Regions from separate parts of the Streptomyces sp. NPDC093261 genome, predicted to be linked through region 2. Evidence: riboswitches for the same ligand, from Rfam matches in the RefSeq annotation. Region 2 holds a riboswitch; each other region holds the start of a gene.
What was found. Region 2 has a riboswitch for cyclic di-AMP ahead of ACIP94_RS24340 (NlpC/P60 family protein). Riboswitches for the same ligand answer to the same signal wherever they lie in the genome.
Positions count from the first base shown of each region.

Region 1: another riboswitch for cyclic di-AMP. It lies ahead of ACIP94_RS06815 (transglycosylase SLT domain-containing protein); the one in region 2 lies ahead of ACIP94_RS24340 (NlpC/P60 family protein).
Region 3: another riboswitch for cyclic di-AMP. It lies ahead of ACIP94_RS32785 (M23 family metallopeptidase); the one in region 2 lies ahead of ACIP94_RS24340 (NlpC/P60 family protein).
Region 4: another riboswitch for cyclic di-AMP. It lies ahead of ACIP94_RS13425 (M23 family metallopeptidase); the one in region 2 lies ahead of ACIP94_RS24340 (NlpC/P60 family protein).

Region 1 covers NZ_JBIVNO010000002.1:97,846-105,617, forward strand. The annotation lists gene ACIP94_RS06810 (HAD family hydrolase) at 116-982, shown strand; gene ACIP94_RS06815 (transglycosylase SLT domain-containing protein) at 1,123-1,638, opposite strand; cyclic di-AMP (ydaO/yuaA leader) riboswitch at 1,643-1,843, opposite strand; gene ACIP94_RS06820 (polyprenyl synthetase family protein) at 2,649-3,659, shown strand; gene ACIP94_RS06825 (CHRD domain-containing protein) at 3,803-4,828, shown strand; gene ACIP94_RS06830 (outer membrane lipoprotein carrier protein LolA) at 5,142-6,434, shown strand; gene ACIP94_RS06835 (ABC transporter ATP-binding protein) at 6,472-7,476, shown strand; gene ACIP94_RS06840 (ABC transporter permease) at 7,463-7,772, shown strand, end outside.
Region 2 covers NZ_JBIVNO010000012.1:83,347-91,118, forward strand. The annotation lists gene ACIP94_RS24320 (NPP1 family protein) at 1-307, shown strand, start outside; partial or broken gene ACIP94_RS24325 (chitinase) at 481-1,176, shown strand; gene ACIP94_RS24330 (FAD-dependent oxidoreductase) at 1,377-2,741, opposite strand; gene ACIP94_RS24335 (PP2C family protein-serine/threonine phosphatase) at 2,846-3,955, opposite strand; gene ACIP94_RS24340 (NlpC/P60 family protein) at 4,163-5,686, opposite strand; cyclic di-AMP (ydaO/yuaA leader) riboswitch at 5,695-5,867, opposite strand; gene ACIP94_RS24345 (hypothetical protein) at 6,258-6,785, shown strand; gene ACIP94_RS24350 (hypothetical protein) at 6,957-7,154, shown strand; gene ACIP94_RS24355 (PP2C family protein-serine/threonine phosphatase) at 7,479-7,772, opposite strand, start outside.
Region 3 covers NZ_JBIVNO010000023.1:13,297-21,068, reverse strand. The annotation lists gene ACIP94_RS32800 (dihydrofolate reductase family protein) at 124-1,272, shown strand; tRNA gene ACIP94_RS32795 (tRNA-Met) at 1,537-1,610, shown strand; gene ACIP94_RS32790 (PP2C family protein-serine/threonine phosphatase) at 1,997-3,127, shown strand; cyclic di-AMP (ydaO/yuaA leader) riboswitch at 3,397-3,553, shown strand; gene ACIP94_RS32785 (M23 family metallopeptidase) at 3,565-4,599, shown strand; gene ACIP94_RS32780 (aldo/keto reductase) at 4,779-5,723, shown strand; gene ACIP94_RS32775 (PrsW family intramembrane metalloprotease) at 5,771-7,141, opposite strand; gene trmB (tRNA (guanosine(46)-N7)-methyltransferase TrmB) at 7,205-7,772, opposite strand, start outside.
Region 4 covers NZ_JBIVNO010000004.1:404,672-412,443, forward strand. The annotation lists gene ACIP94_RS13410 (GNAT family N-acetyltransferase) at 1-2,255, opposite strand, end outside; gene ACIP94_RS13415 (HPr family phosphocarrier protein) at 2,430-2,711, shown strand; gene ACIP94_RS13420 (GntR family transcriptional regulator) at 2,971-3,666, opposite strand; gene ACIP94_RS13425 (M23 family metallopeptidase) at 3,859-4,611, opposite strand; cyclic di-AMP (ydaO/yuaA leader) riboswitch at 4,624-4,804, opposite strand; gene ACIP94_RS13430 (M16 family metallopeptidase) at 5,026-6,414, opposite strand; gene ACIP94_RS13435 (M16 family metallopeptidase) at 6,411-7,772, opposite strand, start outside.

The DNA of each region.
Region 1 (7,772 bases), on a different contig from region 2:
CCCGGGGCGCGAGGCAACTCCGGTGCTGGGCTACGGGAGTTCGGTGGCGGCGGGATACCGAACGTCGTCCGGTTCGCGCCGAGTCGGCGGGGCGTTCCATCCGTATTCTCTGATCATGGCCGCACCCTTCGCATATTCACTCATCGCCACTGACCTGGACGGAACGCTGTTGCGTGACGACGACACGCTCTCCGACCGGTCAAGGGCCACGCTGGCGCGGGCCTCGGCGGCAGGCGCACAGCACCTCGTCGTGACGGGGCGCCCGGCGCCCAGGGTGCGGCCGCTGCTCGACGATCTCGGCAGTACGGGGCTCGCGGTGTGCGGGCAGGGCGCGCAGGTGTACGACGCCGGCACGAACCGGCTGCTGTTCTCCGTCACTTTGGACCGGGAACTGGCCGAGACCGCGCTCGGCAAGATCGAGGCGGAGGTGGGGCAGGTGTACGCGGCCGTGGATCAGGACGGGGTGGACGGGCTCACGCTCATCGAACCCGGCTACCGGATGCCGCACCCCACCCTGCCCGCGGTACGGGTCAAGCGGCGCGACGACCTGTGGTGCGAGCCGATCAGCAAGGTACTGCTGCGCCATCACGCCCTCTCGGACGACGAGTTGGCGGCGGCGGCGCGCGCGGCGGTCGGTTCGCTTGCGACGGTCACCATGTCCGGGCCCGGTACCGTCGAACTCCAGCCGTGCGGCATCACCAAGGCCACGGGGCTCGCACTGGCCGCCGAGCATCTGGGGCTGGGCCCGTCCCAGACCATCGCCTTCGGCGACATGCCCAATGACATCCCGATGTTCGACTGGGCCGCGCACGGGGTGGCCATGGCCAACGCCCACCCGGAACTCAAGGCCGTGGCGGACGAGATCACCACGTCGAACGAGGACGACGGCATCGCCGTCGTCCTCGAACGACTCCTCGGTGGCCACCGGCCGACGGCCGACAGCGCCGGCCGACGGTCCGTCGGCTCTTGCCAGGCCCACTAGTCGGCTACGAGGCTTGCTCGTCCTGCCGGTCGGCTGTGAGGCCTGCTCGTCCTGCCGGTCGGCTACGACGCCTACTCGGCGACTACCGGGCCTACCGGCCGGCGATCGTCAGGAACGCCGCCCGGAGATCGCCAGGCCTTCTAGTACGCGCTGTTGACGTTGTCGATCGAGCCGTACCGGTGGGCGGCGTAGTTGCACGCGGCCGTGATGTTCGCCACCGGGTCGTAGGGGTCGAACGACGTGCCGGGCACGTGGTACGCGGCGAAGGTGGGGTCGATGATCTGGAGCAGGCCCTTGGAGGGGATGCCCTTACGGGCGTTCGAGTCCCACAGGTTGATGGCCTTCGGGTTGCCGGACGACTCGCGCATCACATTGCGGTAGATGCCGTTGTACGTGCCGGGGATGCCGTGCTGGGCCATGACCTCCAGCGACTGGCGGATCCAGCTGTCGAGGGTGGTGCCTCGGGTCGTGACGGACTTCATGGTGGTGGCGGTCACCGTCGCCGGCTTGCCGGGCGCGGCGGAGGCGCTGGTCGCCCCCATGACCGGCAGGGCGAGAAGGGCAGCACCCGCCCCCGCGATTGCGAGGGCACGGGTGAGACGAGTGGCCTTGGAGCCACGGTCCCGACGGCGTGCGGGCAGTGCGAAAGCGGACATGTCGCATTCCTCTCCGGCGCCTGCGAGGTGAGCTGTCGGGTTCGGGCGGGGAGGTGCCCGGCCGCGTCCTCGACGCCGAGGTCGCGACTTCACCCCTAGCCGTTCCGGTGTGGTGTCCGGATCGGCGGTTTACCTGGGTCCCCCGCTCCTGCCGTCGTGGGTCGATGGGCTCCCGAGCGGCGGCAGGATTCGGCGTTCCGCTCGGATCGAGGGGAAGGTATGCGAGAGCACATGTCGGGAACAAGCCCGCACGTCACAGTCATTCCGGATTGGCCATGAAATGGGGGAATAAGGTCGTTGATCCATTTTGTTGAGAAGGGTTCAAGTTGCCATTAGCAAAGCGTGAGTTGGCGACACGCCCGCGATGCCTCGCCTGTCGCGCACGTGAGCTATTTCACTTCCGTTCCCGTGGTCGTCATCAGCACTCCCCTGCATAACGGTCCTATTCGGACAAAACGGCCACATGTCGCGTGGTGAGACCCGGGCCCCGGGGCGGGTGGCCGCCGACCGTTCGACCCGGACTCCGGTGCCCCTGAGGGGAGTTCTCCCGGTGGGGCGGCGGGTGGGACGAGCCTCCGGGCGGCGTGTGCGGGGGGCGTGCGGAACGTGAGCGCGGGCAGTCGTAGGGGGAGTCGTCCGGTGGCCGAAAAGGTGGCACTGGGTGGCCAGGCGGTGATGGGTGAGGCGCGGCGAAGGGGTGTCCGGTGCTCGTGGGGCAGGGGGCAACCTGGCTGATCCCAGCCGTAAGGGCTCTTTGTCTGTTATGTCAGTGAATGTCTGTTCGTATCGAATGATCAAGAACATGCCCTTCCTGATCCGATACCGCCCGGCCTGGAACAGTGGGCGCTCGTGGTGATCGAAACGTGACCGGATACGCTGACTTGAGTGATGGCGGCGACAGATCGACAAACTCGATACGCCACGTCGACAGGCGACGTCATCGACCAAGTGACCGTCCTTGAGACCGACCGTGTGATCGTCAGCAGACGTCAGCAGACAGGAGACCCCACGTGACCGTCGTCGGGCCGTTCGGGCTGAGCGTGCGGGACCAGGCTCTGGAGGCCGATGTCCAGGCCGGATTGGCGGCTGTCGAGGAAGGGCTGCTCGAGGCCACCAAGAGTGAGGTGCCCTTCATCACGGAGGCCGCGCAGCACTTGCTGCGTGCGGGCGGGAAGCGGTTCCGGCCGCTGCTCGTGATGCTCGCGGCCCAGTTCGGCGACCCGTACGCGCCCGGGATCGTGCCCTCGGCCGTGGTCGTGGAGCTGACCCACCTCGCCACCCTCTACCACGACGACGTGATGGACGAGGCCGAGGTGCGGCGCGGCGTGGTCAGCGCGAACACCCGCTGGGGCAACTCGGTCGCGGTCCTCACGGGTGACTTCCTGTTCGCGAGGGCGTCACACATCCTGGCCGATCTCGGTCCGGAGGCGGTCCGGATCCAGGCGGAGGCGTTCGAGCGCCTGGTCACCGGTCAGATCCTGGAGACGGCGGGTCCACGGGACGGCCGTGACCCCGTGGAGCACTACCTCGACGTCCTCGGCGGCAAGACCGGCTCGCTGGTGGCGGTGGCGTGCCGCTTCGGGGCGATGATGTCTGGCGCCGACGAGACGGTCGTGGATGTGCTCACGCAGTACGGCGAGCGGCTGGGCGTGGCGTTCCAGCTGGCCGACGACGTCCTGGACATCGCGTCGGACTCGCGCGAGTCCGGGAAAACGCCCGGAACGGACCTGCGTGAGGGTGTCCCCACGCTCCCGGTGCTGCGTCTGCGTGAGCGTGCGGAGCGCATGGGGCTGGCCGAGGACATCGCCCTGTGTGAGCTCCTGGATTCCGACCTCACGGATGACGCCCGGCACTCCGAGGCCCTCGCCCGTCTGCGCGTTCACCCGGCCCTGGAGCAGGCGCGCCGCGACACGGTCCGCTATGTGGAGGACGCCCGCTCGGGCCTGGCCCCGCTGCCGGAGTGCGACGCCAAGGCGGCCCTGATGGAGCTGTGCGACGCGGTGGTGCACCGGGCGGGCTGAGGCCGCTTTTCCGTCACTCCTCGTACGCGCTCGTGTGAGCCGTGTCACGTAGTTGGGTTGAGTCCGTACCGAGATCGGCTCCGTACTCCTGCCCGAAAGCTGACGCAGGGGGCGTCGGCTGTGAAACGGGGAGAATCACGATCATGCGTACGACGGCCACGTTCGCAAAGCGCCGCACCGCCCCGCTCCTCACCGGCGTCGCCACGGCCACGGCGGCAGCGCTCGTCGCCGTCGTCGTGCCGGCCGCCGCAGCGGGACGGACCGGAGGGCACACCGGGGCGGACCACGCCGGGCACACTGCGGGGACCGTCGCCACCGGGAACGGCACCACCCGCCCCGGCAGCGGCTCCCCTGGCACCACCCTCGTCGCGAGCCTCCGTGGGGCCGACGAGGTACCCGTCGCCGGAGGCCCCGCCGTCGGCGACAAGGACGGCGCCGCCCTGGAGTTCGTCAGGATCGAGGGCGACACGGTCTCCGTCGCCGTCACCTGGCGCGGCACCGGGCGGCCCACCATGCTCCACATCCACCAGGGCCCGAAGGGCGTCAACGGCGGGGTGGTGATCGACTTCGGCAAGCTGCTGGACAACGGCGTGAAGGGCTACACCGTGGTAGGGAGCGTGAAGGTCGGGGACACCGCGCTGCTCACCCGGCTCAAGACCGACCCCGGAGTCTTCTACGCCAATCTGCACACCGCCGCGTTCCCCGGTGGAGCGGTGCGCGGCCGGCTCCACAACGTCACCACGGCCTTCGACTTCCGCCACGCCCTGGACAACCTCCAGGCCTCCGTGGTGACGGGCCGGCAAATCTACGAGTGCAAGCGAACCACCGGCGGCGGCTACGCCTTCGCCCAGCGCGATGTCGCGGCCCTGCTCGGCGGCGGCATCCTCCACTCGTTCGTGAAACCCGGCTCCGGTACGCCACGGTGGGTCGCCCCCGACCGCAGCGCCGTCACCGGCGCGGTGGTGTCCAGGACCCCGAACGGCGACACGAACATCCCCGAACTCGACCTGCTGGCCACCCCGTCCGGCAAGCGCCACGGCCTGCTCGCGGACACCGCCGAGGTCCTGCGCCTGAACACGGCCGGCGGCATCGCCCCGGCCGGCTCCTGCACACCCGGCACGATCGTGGGCGTCCCCTACCGGGCGGACTACGTCTTCGTGCAGCACTGAGCGGGAAACGCGCGGCGCCCTCCCTGTGGAACCGCAGAACTGTGGAACCCGTGGAACCCGTAGAACCGTGGGAACCCGTGGAACCCGTAGAACCGTGGGAACCCGTGGAACCCCTACGGGTCGGGGCAGGCGCCGTCCCGCGATGTCATACCCCAGGATTACGCGGAGTTGGGCCCGCGGTCTGACGCTTCCGCCGGGCCGATTTGGTCAGATGGGAGACACCACCTCAAAGGAGTTCGGGTGAGAATGGCGGCACAGGGGTGGGCCAGGGCACGGACGGTAGGCCGCCGCCGACGACGGAGGTAAGGCACACATGGCACCGTACGAATCCGACGGCAGCACGCACGCCGGCGAGGCCGAGGACGTACGCGACGGGCGGCGCACCGCCGCACGGTACGTCGTCCCGGCCGCGGTGGTGGGAGTGGCGGCCGCGACCATCGGGCTCGTCCCGGCATTCGCGGGATCCGGCGACCCCGACCTGCCGAAGATCAGCGCCCAGCAGCTCATCGAGAAGATCGCCAAGTCGGACGTCCAGCAGATGTCCGGCACGGTGAAGATCAGCACGGACCTCGGCCTGCCCAACCTGGGCGGTCTGGAGAACAGCCTCACCTCGGGCGCGCTCTCGCAGGGCGCGGGCGGCAAGGGCGGCTCGGCCGCGGACCCGAGCGCCAAGCTGCTGGAGCTGGCCTCCGGCACCCACACCGTGCGGGTCGCCGCCGACGGCCAGGACAAGCAGAAGGTCTCCCTCCTGGAGAAGGCCGCCGAGTACAGCGTCATCCGCAACGGCGACCAGGTGTGGGCCTACGACAGCGCGTCCAACGAGGCGTACCACTCGACCGGCGCGGGTGACCACAAGGGCGCGAAGGCGGCGCCCGAGGACGTGCCGGCCACGCCGAAGGACCTGGCCGAGCAGGCCCTCAAGGCCGCCGGCAAGACGACGTCGGTCACGGTCGACGGCACCGCCCAGGTCGCGGGCCGGGACGCCTACAAGCTGCTCATCCGGCCCAAGCAGTCGGGCACGACGGTCGGCGCCATCAGCATCGCGGTCGACGCGAAGACCGGGCTCCCGCTGAAGTTCACCCTGACCCCGGCGTCGGGCGGCGCGGCCGTCGTCGACGCCGGCTTCACCCAGGTGTCGTTCAGCAGGCCGGCCGCGTCGACGTTCACCTTCACCCCGCCCAAGGGCACGAAGGTCACCCAGGGCGACGACCTGAAGGACGAGGGCGCAGCGCGATCCCACGGCACCGAGAAGTCGGCGCACGGCGACGGGAAGGCGGCGCGGGGCTCCGAGAAGGCGGCACCCGGCGCCGAGCCCAAAACCATCGGCGAGGGCTGGAACACGATCGTCGTCCTCGACAGTGGCAGCAAGGGCGGCCTGCCCACGGACGCCAAGTCCAAGGACGGCGCGTCCAAGGACGGCGCGTCCAAGGACGGCGCGGTCGCCGGCTTCCTGGGCTCCCTGGGCGACCATGTCAAGGGCAAGTTCGGCTCGGGCACGGTCTTCTCGACCCGCCTGGTCAACGCCCTGATCACCGACGACGGCAGGGTGTACGCGGGCGCGGTCACCAAGGACGCGCTGGTGAAGGCGGCCGACGCGGGGAAGTAGACCCCGCACGGCACGGATGGCTGGAGCAGGAGAGTCCATGGAGGAACTGTCCGCCGCGGAGGGGGAGTCGCAGGGCTCCGGGGCGGCGGTGGGCGACCCGGAGGCCCGGCAGGCCCCGGTCATCGCCACCCGCGCCCTCACCAAGCGCTACCGCGGCGGGCAGCTCGCCGTGGACGGACTCGACCTGACCGTCCCGGCGGGAAGCGTCTTCGGCTTCCTCGGGCCCAACGGCTCGGGCAAGACCACCACCATCCGCATGCTGATGGGCCTGATCGAGCCCACGTCGGGCACGGTGCGCGTGCTGGGGCGGTCCATGCCCCGCGCCTCGCGCGCCGTGCTCCCGCACGTCGGCGCCCTCATCGAGGGCCCGGCGCTCTACGGATTCCTCTCCGGCCGCGACAACCTCCTGCGCTACGACTCCGCCGACCCCACCGCCGACCCGCGCACCCGGCGCGCACGCATCGAGGCCGCGCTGGACCGGGTGGGTCTGACGGCGGCGGCCGGCAAGAAGGCGAAGGCGTACTCCCTGGGGATGAAACAGCGCCTGGGGCTCGCGGCCGCCCTGCTCCAGCCCCGCCGCCTCCTCGTCCTGGACGAGCCGACCAACGGCCTCGACCCGCAGGGCATGCGCGAGATCCGCTCCCTCGTCAGGGAACTGGCGTCCGAGGGCACGACCGTCTTCCTCTCCTCCCATCTGCTCGACGAGATCGAACAGGTCTGCACGCACGCCGCCGTGATGGCGCAGGGCCGGCTGATCGCGCAGGGCGCGGTGGCCGACCTGGCGTCCGGGGCACGCGGACGTCTCGTCGTGACCACCCCGGATGTGACGGAGGCGGCCCGCGTTCTGAAGGAACAGGGTGTCGCCGACGTGGTCGTGGGGGAGGGCCGGGTGACGGGGGATCCCCCGGAGGGCGAACCGGCCGACGTGAACGCCGCGCTGGTCACCGCCGGAATCCGCGTCCGCGGTTTCGGTGTCGAACGGGCCTCCCTGGAGGACGCGTTCGTGGCGCTGACGGGAGAGGGATTCGATGTCGCAGGCTGAGGGGGCGGGGCCGGTCCGGATCCGGGTTCCGCGGAGACAGAACCCGTTGTGGTCCCTCGGACTGCTGCGCAGCGAACTGGTGACGACCGTGCGGCGGTGGCGCACGCTCGCGCTGCTGGCCGTGCTGGCGACCGTACCGGTCCTGGTCGGGATCGCCGTGAAGGTGGAGACGGGCGGCGGTTCCGGTGCCGGCGGACGAGGCGGCGACGGTGGCCCCGCGTTCATCGCGCAGATCACCAACAACGGCCTGTTTCTGGTCTTCACCGCGCTCGCCGTGACGCTCCCGTTCTTCCTGC
Region 2 (7,772 bases):
CTTCGACATCTACAGCCGGGACCGGATCCGCTGGGACGGCACGCACCCCAAGATCGTCTACCACAAGGACGGCATCGGCACCCACTGTTTCCGCCCCGCGAACAGCAATGACGAGCCGCCGGAGAACCACCGCCACACCTGGCAGTTCCCCGCGCTCGTGGGCTGGAACGGCTACCCCGCCGGGATCCGCGACAAGCTGAGCCAGGCCGATTTCGGCAGCGCCCACTTCGGCCTGCGCGACGACAGCTTCGCCTCCCATCTGGCGAAGGCCGAGCCGTCCGGGATCCCATTCGACCCGAACGCCTGACGGAACCGCCCGGCGCCCGTGGCCGACGGGCGCCGGCCCGGTGTTCCCAAGAGCCAAGTACTGGTCTCTACCAAGTACTTGACACTCCCTTGGTTCACTTCTCAAATCGCGGTCTGAAGTAACTCTCACCTCACCCCCCACGTGAAAAAAGGGAGAGTCATGCGCTCCCCTGCACGGTCCGGGCGAACGGCGGCGATGTGATCCCGTCCTTCGGTGGCTACAGCGGCAACAAGCTGGAGAGTTCCTGCTCCAGCGCGGGCGAACTGGCGGGTGCCTACCAGAAGGTGATCAACACCTACGGGCTGAAGGCGATCGACATCGACATCGAGGCCGACGCCTACAGCAACCCGGCCGTCCAGCAGCGCACGGTCGACGCCCTGAAGACCGTGAAGGCGGACAACCGCGGCCTGAAGGTGTACGTCACCATCGGCACCGGCCAGAGCGGCCCCGACACCAGCCTGATCAACCGGGCCGCGGGATCGGGCCTCACGGTGGACAGCTGGACCATCATGCCCTTCGACTTCGGCGGCGCCGGCCAGAACATGGGCACGCTCACCCTGCGCGCGGCCGAGGGCCTCAAGTCGGCGCTGAAGAACGCCTACGGCTACAGCGACGACCAGGCCTACCGCGACGACCAGGCCTACCGCGACATGGGCATCTCCTCGATGAACGGCGTCACCGACCAGAACGAGACGGTCACCGTGGCCGACTTCCGCACCATCCTCGGTTACGCCCAGCAGCACCACCGGCTCACCTTCTGGTCCGCCAACCGCGACCGACCGTGCACCGGGGGCCCGGCCGACAGCTGCTCCGGCGTGAGCCAGCAGCCCTGGGACTACACCCGCGTCCTCGCCTCCTACACCGGCTGACCGAGGCCGTCCCACCCCCCCACCCCGTCACGGCCGGCCACCGGTCGCTGGTTCTACGTCGTCAAACCCGGCGCCACGGCCGCACAGATGAACGCGGCCCTGGCAGCGGGTAAGAACCTCCTGTCGCCTACCCCTGACCGGTCCGCAGCGAGGCCGCCGGCCGGGGCGTCCGGCCGGCGGCCTCCATGCTCAGGTGCGGCTCAGGCTCCGCTCTCGCGGAGCATGTCCTCCCGCTCGACGAGCTTCACGCGCTCACGGCCCTGCGGCGCGCCGAGCGCCTTCTCCGCGGCGTCGAGGCGGTACCAGCCCTCCCAGGTGGTGTAGCGGATGTTCCGCTCGGCCAGGAAGCCCTCCACCGCCTCGGGCGCGGGGGCGGCGGGCGTGTGCAGCCGCCCGGCCGCGTGGTCGTCCAGCAGGTTGGCCACCGTCTCGTTGGCGTCGCCCTTGGTGTGACCGATCAGGCCCACCGGGCCGCGCCGGATCCAGCCGGTGACATAGGTGGACTGAAGGTGCTCCCCGCTCTCCTCCACGACCCGCCCGCCCCGGTCCGGCACGGTTCCCGACGCGAGGTCCCAGGGCAGCTTGGGCAGCGGGTCCGACAGATATCCCACGGCTCGGTAGACCGCGGTCACGTCCCAGTCCCGGAAGGTCCCCGTGCCCTTGACGTTGCCGGTGCCGTCGAGGGCCGTGCGCTCCGTGCGCAGACCGACGACCCTGCCGTCCTCGCCGAGGATCTCGGCGGGCGACTCGAAGAAGTGCAGGAAGAGCTTGTGCGGCCGGCCGCCGACGTCCCGGATCGCCCAGTTCTCCAGTGTCTTGGCGACCATGTCGGCCTGCTTGTTGCCGCGCCGCGTCGCGATCGAGCCCTCGTCGTAGTCGATGTCCTCGGGGTCCACGATGACCTCGATGCTGGGGGAGTGGTCCAGCTCCCGCAGCTCCATCGGGCTGAACTTCGCCTGCGCGGGGCCGCGGCGGCCGAAGACATGGATCTCCAGGGCCCTGTTGGCCTTGAGGCCGTCGTAGACGTTCGGCGGGATCTCCGTGGGCAGCAGTTCGTCCGCGGTCTTCGCCAGGATGCGGGCCACATCGAGCGCGACATTGCCCACGCCGAGGACGGCGACCTTCTCGGCCGTGAGAGGCCAGGTGCGCGGCACGTCCGGGTGTCCGTCGTACCAGGAGACGAAGTCGGCCGCGCCGTAGGAGCCCTCGAGGGCGACGCCGGGTATGTCGAGCGCCCGGTCGGCCGTCGCGCCCGTGGAGAAGATCACGGCGTCGTAGAACGTGCGCAGGTCGTCCAGGCTGATGTCGGACGGGTAGTCGACGTTGCCGAAGAGGCGGATCTGCGGCTTGTCGAGCACCTGGTGCAGGGCCGTGATGATGCCCTTGATCCGCGGGTGGTCCGGGGCGACGCCGTAGCGTATGAGGCCGAACGGGGCCGGCATCCGCTCGAAGATGTCGATGGAGACACCCGGCTCGGCGGCCACCTCGGATTTGAGCAGGGCGTCGGCGGCGTAGATCCCGGCGGGGCCGGCTCCGACGATGGCTACCCGTAGGGGGCGCGGCATGTTCAGGTTCCCTTCGAGCGGTGACAGACGGCTCGTCGGAAACCCTAAACTAAGGCAAACCTTACTTGGTACGCGGGTCCCCTCTATGACGTCATAAGGCAGCTTTATGCGTCGCCCCGGGGCTGCGGGGTGAGCACGAGCATCGTGGCGTCGTCACGGACGGAGCCGCAGAAGCGCAGAAGATCCTCCCACACTTGCCCGGTCGTCCTGGCGGGCTCGGCGTCGGCGAACTGGGGGAGCCGGTCGATCAGGGGATAGAACGCCCCGGTCGCGTCCCGTGCCTCCCAGATGCCGTCCGAGGCCAGAAAAAGCCGGTCGCCGTGTTCCAGCGGGCAGGTGACCTCGTCGTACGTCCCTCCCTCGGACAGCCCGATCCCGAGGGGCGTTCCGGAGGACACCTCCACCTCGGTGGCCTTGCCGTCGTGGAGCAGCACAGGCGCCGGACTGCCGCAGGCGATGATCCGTACCGTCCGAGCATCCGGGGTGAACTCCAGCAGCACCGCCGTCGCGAACAGCTCCGCGAGCCGGGCGTTCCCGGAGTCCACGAGCAGCCTGCGGTCGAGGCGGGACGCGACCGAGGGCAGATCGGGCTCGTCGAGCACCGCTTCCCGGAAGGCCCCGAGCAGCGAGGAGACGGTCGAGACCGCCGACAGCCCATGCCCCTGCACATCGCCCATGACCGCCCGTACCCCGGTGCAACCCTCGCGCACATCGAAGAAGTCGCCGCCGACCAGCGTCCCGCGCTGGGCCGCCCGGTACAGACCCGTGCACCGGACCGGCCCCACCCGCTCGGGCAGCGGGGGAACGAGCGCGTTCTGGGCCGCCTCGGCGACCGTGCGTTCCATGTTCAGCTGGGCGTCGCGCTGGCTGCGCACATACGACACGAACACGCTCAGCAGCGCGACGAAGCTGATGGTGAGCAGATCCGTGCTCCCCGGCCGGTCCAGATGGAAGACACGGGTGTGCTGCAGCCCGACGACGAGGAGGCCGAGCGCGGCGGTGCCCGCGGGCCCGTAGGACAGGACGGCCAGCGGAGGAATGGCTCCCAGGAGGAAGCCGATGTCCAGCGGCGAGGGTATCGTCAGGCTGACGATCGCCACGGTGATCAGCAGGATCACGGGCAGCACCTTCACCCACCAAGGGGGCGGCGCGCCGCTCAGCCAGCCTCGCTGGTCCCCTTTCCGGTGGGCCCGTGTGACGGCCAGGCTTTTCACATCCCCTACGCTCCTACGCGAAGCCGCCTGCCGCAATGCCGGCGGCTGCCACGGTGATCTGCCCTGATGCGCTGGTGAGTCGGCCGGAACAGCGGCCGGGACGTCACTTCGAGCACGCTCCGCCGCCGGGGCTCGGCGCATGGCCGACGGGGGCCGGGGAACGGGTCCGGCGGCGGGGGCGGGCGGAGGTGCCCGCCCCCGGTGGCGTCACGCGGGCCGCATCACACTGTGGATCGCCGCCTCACCGGCGTACAGGACCGCCTCCTCGCGGATGAAGGCGCCCGGACCCGGGGCGTGGATCATCATGCCGTTTCCGGTGCAGACGCCGACATGGCCGGAGTCCGGGTTGAAGAACACGAGGTCACCGGGCTGGATGTCGGCGAGGGGAACCGCCGTGCCGACCGCCGACTGGTCGCGGGCCGCACGCGGGAGGGTCACCCCGGCGGCCTTCCAGGCGGCCTGCGTGAGACCGGCGGCGTCGTACGACTCGGGTCCGGCCGCGCCCCACAGACACGGCCTGCCGATCTGCGCACGGGCGAAGGTGACCGCCTTCGCGGACTTCGTGTCGTACCCCGGCTCCTGTGTGCCGCCGATACCGAGGGGGAGCCCGGTGCCGGGAAAGGTCTCGGCGGTGGGGAACGGTTCGGTCGTGGTGGGGAACGGTTCGGTGGTGGTGGGGAACGGTTCGGTCGTGGTGGGGAAGGGCTGGGGGGCGGTGGGGAACGCTTCCGTCGTGGGGAGTTGGGGCGCGGCGGGCAAGGGTTCCGTGGTCGGGAACGCCTGACGGGTCACGAGGAACGGGTCGGGCGCGGGAGGCAGTTGAGGGGCCGTCAGCGCGTCCGTCAGCGTGTCCGTGACAAAAGGAGTCGCCGGGACGGTGGCGGAGGGGCCGGCGCCTGGCGAGACCGCCGGAACGTCCAGGCCGAAGGCGGAGGGCTGTTGGCGCCGCCAGGCCTCCTGGACCGTACGGCCGTCCTGCCCCTCCGCCGTGCGCCCGGTGTCCATCGCGTCCGTCGCGGGCGGGGACTCGATCGCCAGGGGAGCCGAAGCCTGCCGCGCGGCGTGCCGGGCCAGCAGGTCACGGGACGCGCCGAGCTTCTGCCGGGTGCGCTCCTTGGCGGTCCTGGGGGTGGACGACCCCGACTCGACGGCGCCCGCGGGCGGGACCTGGGGCATCCCCGGCCGCTTCTGCGGGGCCGCGGGCAGCGCGGCCACGGGGCCGGCGGTCGGCTCCGCCGCGAGACGCGCGGCCGGCTGGGCGACGGTGGCGGTCAGTTCCGCCACGGGACGCGTGGCCGGCCCGGCGGTGAGCTCGCGGACGGGCCGCTCGGCCAGGCCCGGCTCGCGCAGGACGAGGTCGGTCCCCGGAGCACTCGCCGGGCCCGATGACCCGGCCGGGGCCGGACTGTCCGGCATCCTGTCGCGCGGCAGTGCTGCCGGAACGGTCGGGCCCAGCCGCAGGCGCGCCGACTCGAACCACTGCCGGGCCACGTCGTCGACCACGGGATCGGCGCGTCGGCGCTCCTTGTCGAGCACCGGGTTGGCGCGCCTCGGCATCCCCGTCGCCGCCGCGCGGGTCGCGTTGAAGGTTCCGCTGTCGGTCTCCGCCCGGTCGTACAGGCTGTGGATCCGCTGCCGGACCTCGTCGCGGCTCGGCCCGTCGTCCTCGGTGAACCTGCGCATGCCGGGGAGGCCGAAGCCTCCGGGGCCCGGGGTTCGCTCCGGCGCCATGGGGGTCGTACTCCTTCCGTGCTCCGCCTACCGGGTTAGCTGTCGGGTTCGGGCGGACGGATCCGGAAGGTGTGCCCTACGGCCCGTGCCCCTGCGGGCAGTTGGCCGATTCACCCCGTGGTCGGTTGGGTCCCCGGTTCCGGCGGTGGTCAAGGTTCACCGGATTCGGCGGAGGCCGTGCAACCCGGCGAGGTTCGCCGGAGGGAGTCGCTTGGCCTAGCCGTCAACTTAGCCAACTTGTGTGGCTGGCGTGAAGATTGAAGTGCGATATGTCCGATACCAATGTGTGATTTTCGTCTGGACGTTCGCGTGGAGCTTCGGCTTTTCCCGATGCGATCATGGCCCGGTCGTCGTTTTCCGGGCGGAACGGAGCGCGCTCACGTTCGAGCGCTGCATCGGTGGGGCCGGGCGCCCCCGGGCCGGCAGGGCGCCTCACTGACTCCACCGGGACATCGGCGCCTCGTGCGCGCCCTCGCCTCGCATGTCTGATATTCGGTTATTCAGGCGCTTCAGCATGATGAGTCCGGCGCTTCGGCACGGTGAGGCAGAGCGATCAGGAAGGTCATCCCCCATGCGACGCAGGTCCAAGGCGGACGACGCCGACGCCCGGGCGCGCATCGCCGAGCGCCGAGCCCATGCCGACTACACCGGTGGGATCTACGGCTCCCTGCTCGCCGCCTCGGTGGCGGTCGGCGCCGGCACCCACGGCCCGCCGCCGCGGGGGGAGCTGGTGCTGCTGCTGTTGAGCACCGGCGTGGTGTTCTGGATCGCGCATGTGCACGCCCGGCTTTTCGGCGCCCACCTGGCGCAGCCGACCCGGGACCGCCGGACCGTTGTGAACGTGTGCCGTGACGAGTGGCCGATCGTCAAGGCCGCCGTCCCGCCGGCCGCCGCGGTCGCCGTCAGCCCCCTTCTCGGCCTGGATCTGCGGGGCGCGGTCTGGCTGTCGCTGGCCGTGGCCGTGGCCGGGCAGATGGGCTGGTCGGCCGCCGCCGCACGCCATTCCGGCGCCTCCTGGCGCCTCGTGGTCGTCTCCGCCGCGATCAACCTGGTGATCGGTCTGCTCATCATCGTGTTCAAGATCGCTCTGAAGGACTGACGGCATGGGGCGGACCCGTGCGTTCGGCGGCGGGAAGCCTCCCGTGCGGCAGCGGGTGGCGCTCCGGGACGGTTCACCTGCCCCAGGTGAGGTGCGGGGACGCGCAAGGGCGGACGATCTCGGGAGGGGCGCACTTCGCCCGCCCCCAGGCCATCCGCGAGAGAGCCGCTCATGCGCTATGAGATCCGTGTCGACGGGCAGATGTCGGACACGCTGACCCAGGCCTTCCCGGAACTGGACCACGTGACGATATGCGGCCAGACCGTCCTGTTCGGCCCCGTCCTCGACCAGTCGCATGTCTACGAGCTGCTGGCCCGCTTCCAGTCGCTCGGACTGCACGTCATGGAAATGCGCCGACTGCCGGAGTGACGGCGGACCGCGCCCGCTCACCCGTCCCGGGTGAGGTCCGACGCCGGATGCCGTGGGCACCGACCGCAGCGTCGACGAACTCGCCAAGCTCGCCCGGATCCGCGCCCGTGGCGACATCACGGGCGACGAGAGTTCCGCAGGGCGAAGGAGCTGATCCGTGCGGGGCATGCCCCTCGGGGGCCGCCCCACGGCCGCTCCGGCCCCGGCGCCACCCCTGCGGGTACCACCCCTTGGGGCTCTGAGGGCGCCCAGGACCGCCGTACGGCGGACGGAGAGGGCGGGGCCGGAGGGTTGCTCCCGGCCGTTCCCGCCCGCCGATACCGGTCACCGGTCCTGCGGCTGGTTCTGGGGGCGGTGACGGAAGCCGTCGGCGTGGATGATCCGCTGGTACGGGCGGCCGTGGTGGATGGTGGGAGTCCGGTGGAGGGCGATGAGCGCGGCGTCGTCGTCCAGGTGTCCGCCGGTGTGGACGAGGAGGTCACGGCGGATGCGGTGCAGCAGCGTCTCGGGGCTCTCCTCGGTCCACTGGGCCGCGCGCTCCGCCAGCGGATAGAAGCGGCCGGCGGTGTCCCGTGCCTCGATGACGCCGTCGGTGTAGAGCAGGAGGGTGTCGCCGGG
Region 3 (7,772 bases), on a different contig from region 2:
CCGGATCTGGACCTCCGGACCCGCCCCGGCGCATCCTGACCACGCGGTCAGGGACCCGACCAGGGCCCCCCGGCCTTCGACGCCCGCTCCGCCCTCTCCCCCTCGACCCTGGAGTGCACCCCCATGGCCCAGCCCTATGTCCTGTTGTCCGCCGCCGTCTCCCTCGACGGCTTCCTGGACGACACCGGCCCCGAGCGGCTCCTGCTGTCCGGACCGGAGGACTTCGACCGGGTCGACGAGGTGCGGGCGGGCAGCGATGCGATCCTCGTCGGCGCGGGCACGCTACGCACCGACAACCCGCGGCTGCTGGTCTACTCCGAGGAGCGGCGCGAAGCCCGGGTCTCCGCCGGGCTGCCGGAGTACCCGCTGAAGGTCGCGGTCAGCGCGTCCGGTGACCTCGATCCGGACGCCCCTTTCTGGCACACGGGGGGCGCGAAGGCCCTCTACACCACGGACAAGGGCGCGGAGCGGCTGCGCGGGCTGCTGCCGGCGGACGTGGACGTGGTCGCGCTCGGCCCCGATGTGGAGTGGCGCGCCGTGCTCACTCATCTGGGTGAGGTCAAGGGCGTACGCCGGCTGATGGTCGAGGGCGGGGGACAGGTGCACACCCGGCTGTTGCAGCAGGGGCTCGCGGACGAGGTGCAGCTCGTGCTCGCTCCCCTGGTCGTGGGACAGCCCGACGCGCCGCGGATGTTCGGGCCGGGGGCGTACCCGCCGGGACGCATGCGGCTGCTGGAGGCGCGGTCGGTCGGGGACGTCGTGCTGATGCGCTACGCGCCCACGGCACCCGGCACCGGCCGGTCGGCCTCCGCCGCCGACCGGCGGTGGCTGGAGACGGCGTGTGAGCTGGCGGCGCAGTGCCCGCCCTCCCGCACGGCCTTCAGTGTGGGAGCGGTGATCGTCGCCGCCGACGGCACGGAGCTCGCCCGGGGGTACTCCCGGGAGGGCGGGGACCCGCTGGTGCACGCGGAGGAGGCGGCGCTGGCGAAGCTGGACACGGCCGATCCGCGCCTTGCCACCGCGACGGTCTACAGCAGCCTGGAGCCGTGCGCCCGCCGTGCGTCCCGGCCCGCGCCGTGCGCCCGGCTGATCCTCGACGCCGGGGTGCGGCGGGTGGTCACGGCCTGGCGTGAACCGGACACGTTCGTGGCGGCGGCGGACGGAAACGCGCTGCTGACGGCGGAGGGAGCGGATGTGGTGATGCTGCCCGAGTACGAGGAACGGGCGAAGGCCCCGAACGCCCATCTGCTGCCGTCGCCCGAAGGCCGCTGAGGCTGTTCGCCCCGCCTGCCGGCCGGTGAGGGCTGTCCGCTCCGCCCGGATGCCGCTGACGGCTGTTCGCCCGCCACCCGCCGTCTGACGGCTGCCCGCCACCCGCCACCCGCCGTCTGACGGCTGCCCGCCGCCCGAAGCCGCTGACGGCTGCTGCCCACCCCCGCGCGAAAACCGCTGACAGCCGGAAAACGCCGGTAAAGCGCCGTGGACGTAAACCTGTGTGCTTCGTGTCGCGCGCATGGCGTACACTGGTATCACCGACGCGGGGTGGAGCAGCTCGGTAGCTCGCTGGGCTCATAACCCAGAGGTCGCAGGTTCAAATCCTGTCCCCGCTACTGATGGCCGAGGGCCGGAATCCGAAAGGGTTCCGGCCCTCGGCTTTTTCCGTGTTCTTCACCCGCTCCCCCTCTTCCCGCCAGGGGGCCCGACCCATGCCCGTCCACAGGGTGTGTACGCCGGTCGGCCCACAGCGGTCGCCCCCCGCCCGTCCTGCGGGAAGCCTGGACGGGTGGTGCAGCAAGGAGGCGCGTGGCGGATCGAGGCGCCGTGCGACGAGCAGGTCAGCGGGCCAGAGCCCGGAACTTCGTACGAGGGGGCCGGCGTCCCGTACGACCGGACCATCGGCGGCCCGGCGGCCACCCCTCTTCCGGAGGACGGCGGCCGGCCCCCGGAACGACCTCACGAACGATCCGAGGGGATTCGGCCCCCGGAGCCGGGCCCGGTGGAGAGCCGGCGGAGTTCGTACGCGCGGGCCTTCCTGCGGGCCCTGCCCGCGCTGCTCATCGGTCTCGGCGTCTGCTGCGGCCGGCTGACCCCGTCCGTCTTCCCCGGCGTGCCGCTCTTCACCGCCGCCCCGCTCGTCGCCGCGCCCCTGCACTCGCTGCGCGGCACCGTCGGCACCGGCGCCGCGGCCCTCGCCGCCGTCCTGGCCGTGCACCTGGGACTCGGCGCACCAGGGTCCTCCGGCGCGGCCTCGGAGGCGGTCACCACCGCCGCTGCCGCCGTTCCGGCCGTCCTGATCAATGTGCTCGTACGCCGCAACGACGCACGCCTCGCCTCCGCCCGCCGGATCGCCGAGGCCGCGCAGCGCGCCGTACTGCCCGAGCCCCCCGCGCGGATCGGGGGGCTCCGGATCGCCGCCCGGTACGAGGCGGCGCAGGCCGACGCCTACATCGGCGGTGACCTGTACGCGGTTCAGGACTCCCCGCACGGTGTACGGCTCGTGGTCGGGGACGTACGGGGCAAGGGCACGGGTGCCGTGGCCGCCGTCGCGGTCGTGATCGGCGCCTTCCGGGAGGCCGCCGAGCAGGAGGCGACGCTGGAGGCCGTCGCCCGGCGCCTGGAGCGGGCGCTGTCCCGCGAGGGCATCCGCCGGGACGGCCCCGACGCCCACGAGGAGTTCACCACCGCGGTCCTCGCGGAGATCCCGCACGAGGACGGGGAGGACCCGCGGGGGGACGCGGGGATTTCGCACAAGCGAGGAGTCGTCCGGATCGTCAACCGGGGCCACCCGGCCCCCCTGCTCCTGCTCCCCGACGGCACCCTGCGCGAGCTGGAGGCCCGCGAGCCGGCGCTGCCGCTCGGCATGGGCGACCTCGCCGTGCGGCCCGACCGCGCGGAGGAGTGGGGCTTCCCGTCCGGTTCGACGCTGCTCTTCTTCACGGACGGCGTCTCGGAGGCCCGGAACGCGCGCGGCGAGTTCTACGACCCGGCCGGCCGCCTCGCCGGACGGTTCCCCGCCACTCCCGGTGCCGTGCTGGCCGCCGTCACGGAGGACGTCGCCCGCCACACCGGCGGCCAGGCCACGGACGACATGGCGCTGCTGGCCGTGCGCCGGTCCGAGCACTCCTGAACCCGGCGGGGAGCCAAGGGCCGCCGAACGCCCGGACGTTGTCACGGGGCGTGAGTGAGTGGTGCCCCTCCGCATAACAACTGACACACCGTCACAACAGGTGGGACGGGTGAGGTGCGGTCAACTCGCCCGATTTTCACCGTTCCTGTCGCGAAAGTCCTGGCCAGGCGGCGCTAAGGATCTGTCCGAACGGCTTGGAATCCGAGCCCCGCGTCTATTAACGTTCGATAACGCAGCGCGGTCGTCCCAGCCGTCACCCGAGGCGGCTCCGTGCGCGTGTGCCGAATCTCGCAAGGGAACCGGGGAACCACCATCTTGGGGTGAATCGGGCGGATGCCGCCGTGTCGCAACGGCCGGTATACGCGCGTAGGAGACCTTCCCCTCCGAACCCGTCAGCTAACCCGGTAGGCGAAACGGAAGGAAAGGAGTGCGCCCACGTGGCGTCCAACCGGCCTGCCGAGAGCACCTCGTTCGCCCCGACCGGCACGCAGACCATCGGTTTTGCGTCCCGCCCCGACGAGGGCCCCTGGGAGGAGTGGAATCCCACGGAGGATTCCGTCCGCCCCGTCCGCGGTCGGCACCGCGTCAGCAAGCAGCGCGGCGGCGGACTCGCCCGCAGCTCCACGGTTCTGGGCGTCGGCGTGATGGCCGCGGTCGGCGCGGGCGGCATGGCCACCGCGCAGACCGGCAAGCCCCCGGTGTCCATATCCCTCCCCGACCTCTCCTCCGTCACCGACTCGGCCAAGGCGCTCATCGGCGTGGACACCGGCGCCCCCAAGGGCTCCGCCACCGCCCTGAGCACCGCCGGTGTCAGCACCGCCGACGCCGCCGCGGGCAGCAAGGACGCGGGCGAGGCGCTGCGCGCCCGGATCATGCAGCAGGCCGAGTCCCAGCAGGACCGGATCGCCGCGACGGCCGCTCGGGCCGCCGAGGACGCGGCCGCGAAGAAGGCCGCCGCAGCGGCGGCCAAGGCTCAGGACGCCGCTCGTGCCAAGGCCGCCGCCGACAAGAAGGCCGCGGAGGCGGAGGCCAAGAAGAAGGCCGAGGCCGCTCGGCTGGCGGAACTGGCCAAGCAGTTCACGCTGCCCACCTCCTCCTACACCCTGACCTCGCGCTTCGGTGACGCCGGCGCCATGTGGTCCTCCGGCTACCACACCGGCCTCGACTTCGCCGCCCCCACGGGCACGCTCATCAAGGCCATCCACAGCGGCACCATCACCCAGGCGGGCTGGGCGGGGTCGTACGGCTATCGCACGGTTCTCACCCTCGACGACGGCACCGAGCTGTGGTTCTGCCACCAGTCGTCGATCAGCGTCACCGTCGGCCAGAGGGTGTCCACGGGCGATGTCATCGGCCGTGTGGGAGCGACCGGCAACGTCACCGGGCCGCATCTGCACCTGGAGGTCCACCCGAACGGCGGCAGCGCGATCGACCCGATGGCGTGGCTGCAGAGCAAGGGCCTCAACCCCTGACATCCGCGCCCTTCTCCCCGGCGTGTATCACCCCTGGACCCCGGCGGTCCTGTCCTGGACCCCGGCGGTCCTGGCGACAACCCCCGACGCCGGGGCTGCCGGTTCGGTGTATGACGCCGTCCGGGTGGAACCGCCCCCGGCCGGAATAAGGGCTTCCGGAGTGAGCGCTGAAGTAGGGCATGACTTCTCTTCGCAAGCTCGGCTTCTCTGACCTCGAGGTCTTCCCCCTCTCCCTCGGCGGCAACGTCTTCGGCTGGACCGCCGACGAGGCGCAGTCCTTCGCCGTGCTCGACGCCTACGCGGCGGCCGGCGGCAACTTCGTCGACACGGCGGACGCCTACTCGGCGTGGGTCCCCGGCAACAAGGGCGGCGAGTCCGAGGCCGTCATCGGCAAGTGGGTCGCGGCGCGCGGCAACCGCTCCGACATGATCATCGCGACCAAGGTCAGCCAGCACCCCGAGTACAAGGGGCTGAGGGCCGCCACCGTCAAGGCCGCGGCCGACGCGTCGCTGCGCCGCCTGGGCACCGACTACATCGACCTCTACTACACGCACTTCGACCAGCCGGAGGTGCCGGTGGAGGAGATCATCGGCGCGCTCGACGACCTGGTGAAGGCGGGCAAGGTGCGTGCCATCGGCGCCTCCAACATCTCCGCCGAGCGCCTCCAGGAATCCCTCGACTTCTCCGACCGCGAGAACCTGGCCCGGTACACGGCGCTCCAGCCGCACTACAACCTGGTCTCACGCGACACCTACGAGGGTCCGCTCCAGGACGTCGCGGCCCGCGCGGGCCTGGCGGCCGTTCCCTACTACGCCCTCGCCGCCGGCTTCCTGACCGGCAAGTACCGGCCGGGCACCACCGTGGACTCGGCGCGGGCGCAGGGTGCGGGCAAGTACCTGGAAACCGAGCGAGGCCGACGCGTGCTCGAGGCCCTCGAGGAGGTCGCGCAGGCACGCGGCGCACAGATCCCGACGGTGGCCCTGGCCTGGCTCGCGGCCCAGCCGACGGTCGCGGCCCCGATCGCCTCCGCCCGCACGGTGGAACAGCTGCCCGCGCTGCTGGCTGTGGCGGACCTGACCCTGACGGAGGAGGACCTGGCCAGGCTGACGGAGGCCTCGGCGTAAGCGCGCTGTCCGGAGGGCTGTCCCTGCCCGGGGACAGCCCCGCGCCCCTACGGCCGATAGGGGTTGTACGCGGAATACGACGATGTCGTCGGCCCGTATCGCGGCGCCGGGTACCACGGTACGTGTCCGTAGCCGTATCCGTAGCCGTATCCGTAGCCGTATCCATAGCCATGCCCGTGGTCGGACCAGACCGGCGAAGGCATCGGCGCCGTCGTGCGCGCCGCGTGCGCCAGCGCCGGCCGAGCCACCGCACGCCGCGCCCACAGCGCCGAGAGCAGCTCCCTCTCCCGTACGACGAAGTCGGCTCCCGCCCGGCCGCGGCGCCCCCGGTGCCGCAGGAACGCCAGCGACGTCGCGTACGCCTCGTACTCCGCGACCGAGCGCGCCGCCGCCTTCCCGAAGTGCTGCCGCGCGTACTGCCGGGCCAGTCGCCGCGCCCGCATGGAGCCGAGGACGAACGGTTCCGCCGGCGTCAGCCACCCGGTGGCCGCGTAGGCCGGCAGCTCCTCCCGCACCGTCCTCAGCTCGCGCTGCCGCGTCCAGATGACCAGCCAGGTCAGCAGCGCGAACGCGGGCGCCATCAAGGACGCGTACACCGCGAAGAACCCGTACTCGCCGAACGACGAGGATCCGTTCCACATCGAGTGCATGCCCATGGCGAGCAGCAGCCCGCCCAGCGGCATCAGAACGCGGCGGGCCCGGCGGCGCTCCGCCGTCAGCGCCGCGATACCGAAACCGATCCCGGTGAGCACGGTGAACAGCGGATGCGCGAAGGGCGACATCACCACACGGACGAAGAAGGTCGCGGCCGTCACGGACGCGAGACCCCGTCCGCCGCTGAGCTGGTCCGTGCCGAAGGCCGTGCCCAGATAGAGGATGTTCTCGGTGAAGGCGAAGCCGGTCGCGGTGACCCCGGCGATCACCACCCCGTCCACGATCCCGGTGAAGTCCCGTCTGCGGAAGAGGAAGACCAGCAGCACGGCCGCCGCCTTTGCGGACTCCTCGACGATCGGCGCTATGAGGGTCGCGCCGAGGGTGTCGGCGCTGTTCGGGTCGGCGGTCGCGGTGGCTATCCACCGGGTCGCGAAGCTGTTCGCGACGATCGCGATGAGCGCGGCCGCGCACGCCCCCCAGGCGAAGGCGAAGATCATGTTTCGCCAGGGCCCGGGTTCCACCCGGTCCAGCCAGCGGAACGCGGCGACCAGCAGCGGCACCGGCAGCACCGCGAGTCCCAGTCCGACGAGGAATCCCTCGGTGCCCGTCTGCTGCCGCACGAGAGCGAGGATGACGAGGCCGGAGAGCGCCAGGAGCATGGCCGGCGCTCCGTAGCGCACCCACCGGCGCTGCCACCAGTGCGGGTGCCGGCCCTCGCCCGCGTTGCTGTCGGGGCGCGTCGGATACGGGGGACAGGTGGCCACGGAATCGACCCTAACGAGACAGGGGCGCCGCACGCGACGGTGCCCGGAGGGCCCGCGGGGCGCTCAGTCGCCGGCGGAGGACTGGTCCCGGTGCTGTACGCGCCGGAACAGCAGGTCGTTCACGATATGACCCTTGTCCAGCCCCTGGCCCTCGAAACGGGTCAGCGGCCGGAACGCGGGACGGGGCGCGTAACCGCCGTCGGGCTGGGTGTTCTCGAACGCGGGGTGCGCGGTGAGCACCTCGAGCATCTGCTCGGCGTACGGCTCCCAGTCCGTCGCGCAGTGCACCAGCGCACCCGGCTTGAGGCGGGCGGCGGCGAGCGTGAGGAACTCGGGCTGGATCAGCCGCCGCTTGTGGTGACGCTTCTTGGGCCAGGGGTCGGGGAAGTAGACGCGCAGCCCGTCGAGCGAGTCGGGCGGGAGCATCTCGCGGAGCAGGATGATCGCGTCGCCGTTCGCGACCCGGATGTTGGTCAGGTGGTTCCGCTCGGCGAGACCCAGCAGATTGCCCTGGCCTGGGGTGTGCACGTCGACGGCGAGGATGTTGGTGCCCGGGTCCTCGGTGGCCATACGGGCGGTGGCCTCGCCCATGCCGAAGCCGATCTCCAGCACCACGGGGTGCGTGTTCCCG
Region 4 (7,772 bases), on a different contig from region 2:
TTGAGGGCGACCGGGTAGCCGATCACCCGGGCGGCGCGGGCGGCGTCGTCGGGGGTGGGTGCGGGCAGGGCCCTGCGGACGTGGATGCCGTAGCGCGCCAGCAGGTCGCAGGTCTCGTCGGCGCCGAGCGTGAGGCCCTGGCCCCGGGCGAGGAGCCTCCCGATCAGCGAGGCGGCGCCCTTCTCGTCGATGTCGTCGTACTCGGGCACCTTGCCGGGCTCGGCGGCGTCGCGTCGCCACTGTCCGTATCTGACCGCTTCCGCCAGGGCCCGGACGGCGCGCTCGGAGGCGGGATAGGCGGGGATCAGACGGGCGTCCGCCGGCGTCTGAACCGTGGTGGGCGGCCGTTCCGCCGGGCGCGGGAGGTCGGTGCGCTGTGCCTGGGGCGAGGTGCCGGCCGCGGCGGACAAGGCCTCGGCGAGCCCGCCCAGCTCGACGTGGACCACGAGTACCGGCTTCGCGGGGGCAGCCGCGGCGGCCGAGCGGAGGGCCCGCGCGAGCGCGGCGTCCCCGGCCGAGGTCTCCCCCACCGTCGGGATGGCCGTCACCACCACGGCGTCGCACGCGTCGTCGGCGAGCGCCGTGGTGAGCGCCCGGTGGAAGTCCTCGGCCGACGCCGCCGTCGTCAGGTCGAGCGGCGGCAGGGGGCGCAGCCCCTCCGTCAGGCAGGCGTCGTAGGTCAGCAGGCCGAGCGACTCGGAGTTGCCGAGGATCGCCACCCGTGGCCCGGCGGGCAGCGGCTGGCGGGCCAGCAGCAGCCCCGTGTCCACCAGTTCCGTGATCGTGTCCACCCGGATCACCCCGGCCTGCCGCAGCAGCGCGGAGACCGTGGCGTGCGGCAGTCGCGTGGCGCGTACGGCATGGCCCTGAGGGGCGCCTCCGTGCCGCGCGCCCTGCACCACGACAAGGGGCTTGGCGGCCGCCGTGCGCCGTGCGAGCCGGTTGAACTTGCGCGGGCTGCCGATGGTCTCCAGGTACATCAAGGCGACATCGGTGTCCGGGTCTTCGTACCAGTACTGGAGGACGTCGTTGCCCGAGACATCCGCCCGGTTCCCGGAGGAGACGAAGGTCGACACCCCGGTGACCCCGGTCACGCCTCCACCGCGCCGGTGCAGCCGCGAGAGCAGCGCGATGCCGATGGCGCCGGACTGGGCGAACAGCCCTATGCGCCCGGTGCGCGGCATATCGGGCGCGAGGGAGGCGTTGAGCCGGACGTCCGGTGAGGTGTTGATGATCCCGAAGGCGTTGGGTCCGATGATCCGCATGCCGTACGACCGTGCCTGGCGCACCAGCTCGCGCTGACGCTCCCGTCCCTCCGGTCCGATCTCGGCGTATCCCGCGGAGATCACCACAAGCCCCTGCACCCCGTGCTCGCCGCACTCGGCGACGACCTCGGGGACGCGCTCCGCGGGGACGGCGACGACCGCGAGGTCCACCGGCTCGGGGACCTCGCGGACGGAGCGGTGGGCGGGCACCCCGTCGAGTTCCTTCCGGTCCTCCTCGAAGGCCTTGTTCACCGCGTACAGGCGGCCGGTGTACCCGCCGTCCCTGAGATTGCCGAGCACACTGCGGCCCACTCCCCCGGCTGTGCGGCCCGCGCCGATCACGGCCACCGAGCCGGGCGCCAGCAGCCGCTGCACCGACCGTGCCTCGGCCCGCTGCTCCCGCGCCTGTTGCACGGCCAGCGACCGGTCGGTGGGCTTCAGGTCCAGCTCCAGGCGTACGACGCCGTCCTCGAAGCTGCGCTTCTGCCGGTATCCGGCGTCCGTGAACACCTTGATCATCTTGGCGTTGGCGGGCAGCACCTCGGCGGCGAACCGGCGGATGCCGCGCTCCCTGGCGACCGCCGCGATGTGCTCGAGGAGGGCCGAGGCGACCCCGCGTCCCTGGTGCGCGTCCTGCACGAGAAAGGCGACCTCGGCCTCGTCGGCGGGCGAGGAGGCGGGCATGCCGTCGGTGCCGATGCGGTCGTAGCGTACGGTGGCGATGAACTCGCCGCCGATCGTGGCCGCGAGTCCCACCCTGTCCACAAAGTCGTGGTGCGTGAAGCGGTGGACGTCCCTGGCGGACAGACGAGGGTACGGCGCGAAGAAGCGGTAGTACTTCGACTCGGCGGAGACCTGCTCGTAGAAGCTGACGAGGCGCTCGGCGTCATCAACGGTGATGGGTCTGATGCGTGCGGTGCCCCCGTCGCGCAGCACCACGTCGGCCTCCCAGTGGGCGGGGTACTCGTGCCGGTCCGACGCGGTCTGCATGGGCCCCAGAGTACGGCTCGCGTCCGACAACGGTGCGAGGCAGGCTGGGGGCACGTGCGCGGGCCGTCCCAGCATGCGGACCGCCCGGGGAAGGGGCTTCCGTCCGGTCCGGGAACCCTTCACCATATGGAAAACTGGTCTAGACAACCCTGAACACCTGAAGGGCAGCAACACATGGCTGAGCGCCGCGTCAACGTCGGCTGGGCCGAGGGCCTCCACGCCCGCCCCGCCTCCATCTTCGTCCGGGCAGCCACGGCTTCCGGGGTCCCCGTGACCATCGCCAAGGCCGGCGGCAACCCGGTCAACGCCGCGTCCATGCTGGCGGTTCTCGGCCTGGGCGCCCAGGGCGGCGAAGAGGTCGTCCTGGCCTCCGACGCGGAGGGTGCGGACGCCGCGCTGGACCGCCTGGCCAAGCTGGTCGCCGAGGGCCTCGAGGAGCTTCCCGAGACCGTCTGACCCTTCGGAGAGAACCGGTCACGAAAGCCGCGTCGCCTCGGGCGGACGCGGCTTTCGCCGTCTTCGGGCAGCGGACGCGGTGGGCTTCGCGGTCGCGAGGACGGCGCCTTGACAGGGCGCGCGCGGGGAAATGCGGCGCGCTCGCGAGAATTACGCGTGGCGCACGGAAATCACGTACGCCGAATTTACGGGGCACACGGCAACCAGCGCAGCCGAAATGCGCTTCGCGGAATATCCCTCTTTGTATACGGCGCCTGTGTTAATGCCGGGACCCCGACACGTTTACGGCATGTTGCGAAGTCCTCACACGGTCACCGCGGTCGCCCGCGCCGGGGAAACGCAGCCGGTGCGCGGCGGTCGCGCGTTCGGTGTGCAGCGCCGTGATGGCGCGCGCCCGCTCGCTGTCGCCGCGCGCGACGGCGTCCACGATGCCGCCGTGCTCGGCCCAGGACTCCATGGGGTTGGCCGGCGCCTCGACCGCGTACATCCAGGCGATCTTGTGGCGCAGCTGGCCGAGCGTCGAGGTGAGCGCGGGGCTCCCGCAGGCCTGCGCCAGGGTCTCGTGGAACCAGCCTCCCAGCGAGCGCAGATCCTCGCTCGGGCCCCTTCTTGCGCGCTCCTGGCCCAGTCTGACCAGGCCACGCAGCACCTTGAGATGGGCCTCGGTACGGCGCTGCGCCGCGCGGGCGGCCCCCAGCGGCTCCAGCAGCATCCGCATCTCCAGGAGGTCGGCGGCCTCCTGCTCGGTGGGTTCCGCGACACACGCGCCCGCGTGTCTGCGGGTGACGACGAAGCCCTCGGCCTCCAGGGTGCGTAGGGCCTCGCGGACAGGGACGCGGGAGACGCCGTAGCGGCGGGCGAGCAGTTCCTCGGTGAGCCGGCCGCCGCGCTCGTAGACACCCGCGACGATGTCATCACGGATCGCCGTGCATACCGAGTGCGCCGGAATACGCATGACCGACCACCGCCTTAATCCCCGGGAAACGTCGCCGGTTGACATGTGTCCAGCCGACTCTATTGCAGCGGGGCGGAATTTCCGACGGCAGACCGGAATCCATGGATATTTTTTGGCAGACAGCAGTTCGAAACGACGACGGCCCCGGCGGACGGGGCCGTCTCACGTCCGGCCGCCGTACGGCGGCCGCGGTCAGACGTTCACGCCGTGCGACCTGAGATAGGCGACCGGGTCCATGTCCGAGCCGTACTCCTGGGTCGTGCGCGCCTCGAAGTGGAGGTGCGGCCCGGTCGTGTTGCCCGTGGCCCCGGAGAGGCCGATCTGCTGACCGGGGGCGACACGCCGGCCCACGGAGACACCGATGGACGACAGATGGCCGTACTGCGTGTAGGTGCCGTCGTTCATCCTGATGACGATCTGGTTGCCGTACGCGCCGCCCCAGCCGGTCTCCACGATGGTGCCCGCGCCGACCGCGTGGACGGGCGTGCCCGTGGCGGCGTGGAAGTCGATGCCGGTGTGGGCGCCGGAGGACCACAGTGAGCCGCCGGTCTTGTAGCCGGTGGAGACGAACGAGTGGTAGATCGGCGGCACGAAGGCGTTCAGGCGCTCACGCTCGGCGTCGCGCGCCGCGCGCTCCTTGGCCTCGCGCGCCTCACGGGCCTTCTCCGCCGCCTGCCGGCGCGCGGCCTCCGCGGCCTGCTTCTGCTCGGCGGCCTGCTTCTGTGCGGCGGCCTGGGCGTCGATCTTCTCGGCGACCGAGTCGCCGAGGGTGACGGCCTGGATGAGTCCGGTCTCCTCGACCGGGTGCCCGGCGGCGAAGGCCGGGGCGGCCAGGGCGCCGATGGCGCCGGTGGTGGTGAGCGCCGCGACGCCCACCGCGTTCGTGGCCGTACGCCGCATACGGCTCGGACGGCGGTGCTTCCCGGTGGCGCAGGTGAACGCCATGAAGTGGCTGGTCCTTTCCTTCCCTCTCGCCTACCGGGTTAGCTGACGGGTTCGGAGCAGGAAGGTCTCCTACGGGCTGACGCCCGATTCACCCCAGGGACTGCGTAAGCCCCCTCGCCGCGAAGGCGCGAGGGCAGGGTGGGTCCCCGGCTCCCCTGGCTCGCGCCGTACGGGGACTCGGCGATGACTGTCCGGTGCCGCGGGTGCGGCGCACTGCCTGACGGACAGCCCGACAGACGCTAGAAGGGCCCTCTTTCCCTCGGCAAACCGAGCAGGGGGTTTGTAGCGCATCCCACAGGGCGGAGAAGCAGCCTCCAAGGCAATACGGACAAACCGCGTGAGGGGCCCTGGTGACGGAAGATGTCACCAGGGCCCCTTCGCGACCTCGCCGTTCCGGACGCGTACGAGGAGTCTCTACTCGGCCCGTACGACGTGCACTTCGCCGATGCCGAGCGCCGTGACGGGCTCCTCGATCTGTGCGGCGTCACCGACCAGGACGGTCACCAGACGGTCCACGGGGAAGGCGTTCACGACGGCGGCCGTGGCCTCGACCGTGCCCGTCTCGGCCAGCTTCTGATAGAGCGTCGCCTGGTAGTCGTCCGGCAGATGCTGCTCGACCTGGTCGGCGAGCGTGCTCGCGACGGCCGCCGCCGTCTCGTACTTGAGCGGCGCCACGCCCACCAGGTTCTGCACGGCGACGTCACGCTCGGCATCGGTCAGTCCCTCGGCGGCGAGGGTGCGCAGCACCTTCCAGAGGTCGTCGAGCGCCGGCCCGGTGTTCGGCGTGTCGACGGAGCCGCTGATGGCCAGCATCGCGGCGCCGGTGCCGTCGGGCGCGGAGCGCAGCACCTGGCCGAACGCCCGCACACCATAGGTGTAGCCCTTCTCCTCCCGCAGGACGCGGTCCAGGCGGGAGGTGAGGGTGCCGCCGAGGCAGTAGGTGCCGAGCACCTGTGCGGGCCACACCCGGTCGTGGCGGTCCGCGCCGATGCGGCCGATGAGCAGCTGCGTCTGGACGGCCCCGGGGCGGTCCACGATGATCACCCGGCCGGTGTCGTCGGCAGTGACCGGCGGCACGGGGCGCGGCTTGGCGGGCTTCCCCGTCCAGGCGCCGAGCGTGTCGCCGAGGAGCGCGTCGAGGTCGACGCCGTGCAGGTCGCCGACCACGACCACGGAGGCCGTCGAGGGCCGTACATGGCGCTCGTAGAAGGCGCGGACGGCGGCGGCGTCGATGTGCGCGACCGTCTCCTCGGTGCCCTGACGCGGGCGCGACATCCGCGAGGTTGCCGGGAACAGCTCCTTGGAGAGTTCCTTGGCCGCGCGGCGGGCCGGGTTGGCCATCTCGTGCGGGATCTCGTCGAGGCGGTTGCGCACCAGGCGCTCGACCTCGCTGACGTCGAACGCCGGTGACCTCAGGGCGTCGGCGAGCAGCCCGAGCGCCTTCGGGAGGCGGGAGACGGGCACTTCGAGGGACAGGCGCACACCGGGGTGGTCGGCGTGGGTGTCCAGGGTGGCGCCGCAGCGCTCCAGCTCGGCGGCGAACTCCTCGGCGGAGTGCTTGTCGGTGCCCTCGGAGAAGGCGCGCGCCATGATCGTGGCGACGCCGTCGAGGCCGGCCGGCTCGGCGTCCAGGGGCGCGTCGAGGAGCACCTCGACGGCGACGACCTGCTGGCCGGGGCGGTGGCAGCGCAGCACCGTCAGGCCGTTGTCCAGGGCGCCGCGCTCGGGTGCCGGGAACGCCCAGGGCCGGGCCGTCCCGGCCTGGGGCCGCGGGTGGAAGTCCATGGTCGCGAGCTCGGTCACTTCGCCGCCTCCTCGTCGTCGCTGGTGCCTTCGGCGGTGGTGGTCCCGGCGGCTTCCGGGGGCTCGGCCGCGACCGGCTCGTACACGAGCACCGCGCGGTTGTCGGGACGCAGGCGGGCCTTGGCGATCTCCTGCACCTCCTCGGCGGTGACGTCGAGCACCCGCCGCACGGCGGTCAGGGCGAGCTGCGGGTCGCCGAACAGCACGGCGTACCGGCACAGTTCGTCGGCGCGGCCGGCGACCGTGCCGAGCCGGTCCAGCCATTCGCGCTCCAACTGGGCCTGGGCGCGCTCCATTTCCTCGGCCGTGGGGCCCTCCTCGGCCAACCGGGCGAGCTCCTCGTCGATGGCGGACTCGATGACGGGCACCTCGACGTCGCCGGAGGCCTTGACGTCCAGCCAGCCAAGAGAGGGTGCCCCGGCGAGCCGGAGGAGACCGAAGCCGGCGGCGACGGCGGTGCGGTCCCGCCGTACGAGCCGGTTGTAGAGACGGGAGGACTCGCCGCCGCCGAGGATGGTGAGGGCCAGATCCGCCGCGTCGCACGCGCGCGTGCCGTCGTGCGGCAGCCGGTAGGCGGCCATGAGGGCGCGCGCCGGGACCTCGTCCTCGACGACCTCGCGCAGCTGCTCGCCGATGACGTCGGGCAGCGATCCGTCGCGCGGCGTGGGCTTGCCGTCGTGGGCCGGGATGGACCCGAAGTACTTCTCGACCCAGGCGAGGGTCTGCTGCGGGTCGATGTCGCCGACGACGGAGAGGACGGCGTTGTTGGGCGCGTAGTACGTGCGGAAGAAGGCGCGCGCGTCCTCCAGGGTGGCCGCGTCCAGGTCCGCCATCGAGCCGATGGGCGTGTGGTGGTATGGGTGGCCCTCGGGGTAGGCGAGCGCGGTCAGCTTCTCGAAGGCGGTGCCGTACGGAACGTTGTCGTAGCGCTGGCGGCGCTCGTTCTTCACGACGTCCCGCTGGTTCTCCATGGACTCGTCGTCCAGCGCGGCGAGCAGGGAGCCCATGCGGTCGGCCTCCAGCCAGAGGGCGAGCTCCAACTGGTGAGCCGGCATGGTCTCGAAGTAGTTCGTGCGCTCGAAGCTCGTCGTGCCGTTCAGCGAGCCGCCCGCGCCCTGCACCAGTTCGAAGTGGCCGTTGCCCTTCACCTGCCCCGAGCCCTGGAACATCAGGTGCTCGAAGAGGTGGGCGAGACCGGTGCGGCCCTCGACCTCGTGACGCGAGCCGACGTCGTACCAGAGGCACACCGCCGCGACCGGGGTCAGGTGGTCCTCGGAGAGCACCACGCGCAAGCCGTTGGCCAGGCGGTGCTCGGTCGCTGTCAGGCCCCCGGAGCCTGCCTCGGCTGTGGCCGTGTG